One region of the Lederbergia sp. B243.17 genome, then DNA from elsewhere that is predicted to be linked to it. Evidence: predicted binding sites of a transcription regulator. Region 1 holds the regulator's gene; the other holds the start of a gene.
The links. Region 1 encodes CtsR, which represses protease genes until heat stress. Its sites were predicted from a motif close to ATGGTCAATAAAGGTCAAACA; they were not measured.

Region 1 (2,204 bases):
GAATGCATAATCAAGCTCCTGCTCCAGCTGATCGTCAATCTCATTTGCCAGTTTCCAAGCTTCCTCAATTTGCAGGCCAGGAAACAAGCATTGAATGCGGATGTGGTCTTCTTCATTGATCATGATGCTGATATCTTCCAGCTCTGAAAGGATAACCGCTCCATGTGGTGAGTATTCTGCAAGACGCGGACTGATCAAATGCTTTTCAACCAACACTCTCTTTTCTAGATCCTTTAACTCGCTCATTTGCAGAAAGTCCACTGCACCAAAACCCGCTAAAGCCTCCGATGTGATAAGTCCATGAAGTTTGTTGATTATTTCCCTTGCCTCTTCGTTACTAAACAAGGTAGGGAACTTATACTTTTGCAAATTTCGCGCCAGCCGGATTCGGGAGCTTAAAATAATGTCCGAATCAGGCCCATCTGCACTCATCCATGAGCTGACTGCCGTGTTTAAGAACTTTTCGAGGTTCATTCGCTATTTCCCTCCCTCTGAAATATTTTTTTCAAGGGAACGAATACGGTCCCGCACCTCTGCAGCCTGTTCAAACTCCTCCTGAACAATCAGGCGAGTGAGCTCATCTTTCAGCTGCTGGATCTCACGCTTTAGATGAAGAGAGCCGCCGAGACGGGCGGGAACTTTTCCCGCATGGTGCGTATTTCCGCTATGAAGCCTTTTTAGTATCGGGTCCATATAATCTTTAAAGGCTGTATAACAATGGGCACAGCCAAATTTCCCCGTTTCAATAAACTGCTTATATGTCAGCTTGCAAACATCACACTGGACAATATAAGGTGAGGGGGATTGTGATTGCAGTTTCGCTGTCTGCACAGCTGCATCGAAATTGAAAAGTCCCGCAAGCAGATCATTGATCGAAAATCCGGCTCCTTTATCCATCATCAGCAGTTCACTCTTTTCTTTTGCGCACCGCTCACATAAATGAATGGTGGTCTGCTCGCCATTCACGAATTTCTTAAAATGAAGCGCTGCAGGCCTTTCATTGCATTCCTGGCATATCATTGCCGTCACCTCATTCAGTTATATTTGATCGCTTGCAGCATCGACTTGAGCAGCCGGGCCCGAAGCTCATCCCTGGCAGGCAAGTCTATAAAAAGTGCCGCCCGGTCCATAACGCTGATCATCAGTTTGCCTTCACGCTCAGAAACGAGCCTTTCTTCCATCATTCTTTCTATAATGTCCTGGGCGACTGCTTGAGAGATCCGGTTGCCGACCAGCATCGTCAGCTGATCGATCAATTGGGCTTCATCATGCACCTTTACTTTCGTAATGCGGATATAACCTCCGCCCCCACGCTTGCTCTCAACCATATATCCTCTTTCGATCGTAAAGCGAGTATTGATGACATAATTGATCTGGGAAGGGACGCATTGAAATTTATCTGCCACTTCATTCCGTTTAATCTCTACAATTTCACCTTCGCTTAACTCAATGACCTTTTTTAAATAGCTTTCAATCAGGTCAGATATGTTACGCATCATCAAGCCGCCTCCTTGATCGTCCGCTTGACTTTGACTATATTTGACTTATATTATACAGGACTGATCAGCACTGTTGCAAATAGTTGCTCCCTATTATTTTATCCATTCAGCAGTGACGAGAAACCGGTTCGGAAGAGAAAATCAGCCCACTTTCTGTTAGTGCTTGGGTGTGTCAGATTGTAGATGAAAGGGAAATTGCGGGCAAGGATGCCGGCTTTTGAGAAGGACAGAGAAAAATGTGAATGTGTCGGAGAAGATTGGGAAGACGATTCTAAAATAGGGAACGAATGACCATTAACCAGTAGCAAAATTGACAGGCAACTGCCCGTAGATAGGTGAAATGGTCGATACTTTGGCTAAGAACGACATAAAATTGCTGGGATGGTAGATATCTTCACAGAGTTGGTAGATAACTTTTCTGAGAACGACATACATTCATGGAGTTGGTCGATATCTTTGCTGGGGATGCCCAGAAGCAACTGGATTTCAGATAAAATGATGAACTTGTCGATATATTCGCCAGGACGGCGATATATTTACTGAGAAGGAGATATATCCTCCAGGAGTGAGATATATTTGCCGAGACGAAGACATATGTGCTACGGAAGAGAACCTTATCGATGAAACACGATATAGCCTCTAAACGGACAATAAAAATGGAACAGCCGCTCCGTTAAGCAGATAAAACAAAAAAGGACACCGCAT
Region 2 (2,204 bases), on a different contig from region 1:
CGATTGGCCGGCCAGCTGCTTTCAGTCCAGCTCGGCTCCGGCGGACTGCTTTAGAAACTTTCCGCACAGCTTCTTCCTGACCAATCACTTTTGAGGCCAATTCTGCGGCCAGATTTTTCATTTTCTGCATTTCTTCTGCCTGCAGCTTTCCGACAGGAATTCCTGTTTTCTTCTCGATGATGTCCTGTATTAAACCGACATCGACAGTCAGCTTCTCAGGCGCATCGCTATTTATTTTTTTCTCGAGCCTCAATTCTTCCTCATGCAGTCTTGCCGCTTTTTCATATTCTTCTTTTGCCAGCACGGCTTGTTTTTCTTTATTAATTTCAGCAAGCCGCTGCTGGATTTGTTCCTTGCTGCCTGTTTTGATTTGCAGGTTTAGCTTGGAACCCGCTTCATCCATCAAGTCGATCGCTTTGTCAGGGAGAAAACGATCCTGGATGTAACGCACTGACAAGTCAACACAAGCTTTGATTGCTTCATTGCTGTATTTAACCTGATGATAGATTTCGTATTTTTCTTTTAGACCCATCAAAATTTGGAGGGATTTGTCTTTTGAAGGCTCACCGACTTGCACCGGCTGGAATCTCCGTTCAAGGGCGGCGTCCTTTTCAATCTGACGGTATTCTTTCAAGGTAGTAGCACCGATAAGCTGGAGCTCGCCGCGTGCGAGGGCAGGTTTCAGGATATTTCCCGCATCCATGGAACCTTCCGCAGAACCAGCACCGACAAGAAGGTGGATTTCATCAATAAAGAGCAGAATGTTTTTCTTTGTCTGCAATTCACTGATCAGCCCTTTCATTCTTTCCTCAAATTGACCTCGAATTCCTGTATTTGCGACAAGAGAAGCGACATCGAGAAGGTATACTTCTTTATTTTTCAATTTTGCAGGGACGTCCTCCTCGACAATTTTTAATGCGAGGCCTTCAGCAATCGCTGTTTTTCCGACCCCTGGTTCGCCGATTAGTACCGGATTGTTTTTGTTTCTTCTATTCAAAATTTCGATGACACGTTCAATTTCTTCCTCACGGCCGATGACTGGGTCAATCAACCCTGCTTTCGCCGCCTGGTTCAAATTCCGGCCAAATTGATCAAGCATGCCGCCGCCATTTTTAGTGGAAGGGACAGCCTGCGGAATGTCGGAAGTGTGATGGCCGGGCTGCATGAATTGCCCAAAGAATTCATCCAAGTTCCCGAAAGAAGATGGTCCCATCGAAGCACCCAGCTTTTGTTTTTCTTCAGCATAGCATTGGGAGCATAGGGGGAGAACTTGTCTATGTCCATTTATTTGCATTGTCAATTGTATATTCGCATTTCGTTGTTCACATTTACTGCATAGCATAATCTATCAATCCTCCAAGAAGATTTCTTTGACTATCTTTGATCAATAGAACAAAAATAAAGGTCGGTTTTTATTGACCAACTTTGACCTTATGTTTTTATTATACTCTGACCTTCTTTGACTTTCAAGTATTTTTTTGATTTTTATTCGTTAATCTTTTTTTTTCACATAGGTTAAGAGGAAGAGAAAAATCAGTAAATGAGGGAATGCAGATTTGAAAAAATGGACAGGCGCGTTTCAGGTTGCTGCTTTATATGTCGGCACGGTGATCGGAGCCGGGTTTGCGACAGGCAGGGAAATCGTGGAGTTTTTCACTCGGTTTGGTTTCTACGGGTTTCTCGCCATTTTCGTTTCTGGAGGCTTGTTTATTTGGATGGGAACAAAAATTATGACGATTGCAGTTAGAATCAACGCTTTTTCTTATGAGGATTTGAACCGGGCATTGTTCGGGGAGAAAGCGGCTAAATGGATGAATATTTTGATGATGTTCATGCTTCTTGGCGTGTGCGCAGTCATGCTTTCCGGGGCGGAAGCTCTTTTTCATGAACAACTTGGCCTTGGCAAAGGGTTGGGAACAGTTATTACCTTGTTCCTTTCGGTTGTCGTCCTTGCTGTCGGTGTAAAGGGGCTGTTTGCCGTCAATAGTTTTGTCGTCCCGCTGCTGGTTTTCTTCAATCTGCTCATACTCGCAGGCTTTTTCCGGCTTGAGGGGGCTTTCGAGTTTTTCTTTGACAAGCCTCCGGAGGTTTCAGCTTTCAGTTCCGTACTTTCCGCAGTTTTATATGCAGCCTTTAATCTTGCTCTTTCACAGTCGGTTCTTGTTCCTGTAGCTGCCGAGATAGGGGATGAGGACGTGGTTAAG

Region 2: AC0TWI_RS05905 (ATP-dependent Clp protease ATP-binding subunit) is a predicted target of CtsR. The motif match lies at 1,447-1,467, and genes of this name have one in related genera.

The regions. Positions count from the first base shown of each region.
Region 1 covers NZ_JBWBKF010000029.1:91,514-93,717, forward strand. The annotation lists gene mcsB (protein-arginine kinase McsB) at 1-474, opposite strand, end outside; gene mcsA (protein-arginine kinase activator protein McsA) at 478-1,020, opposite strand; gene AC0TWI_RS04740 (CtsR family transcriptional regulator) at 1,035-1,496, opposite strand.
Region 2 covers NZ_JBWBKF010000034.1:176,932-179,135, forward strand. The annotation lists gene AC0TWI_RS05905 (ATP-dependent Clp protease ATP-binding subunit) at 1-1,342, opposite strand, end outside; gene AC0TWI_RS05910 (YkvI family membrane protein) at 1,557-2,204, shown strand, end outside.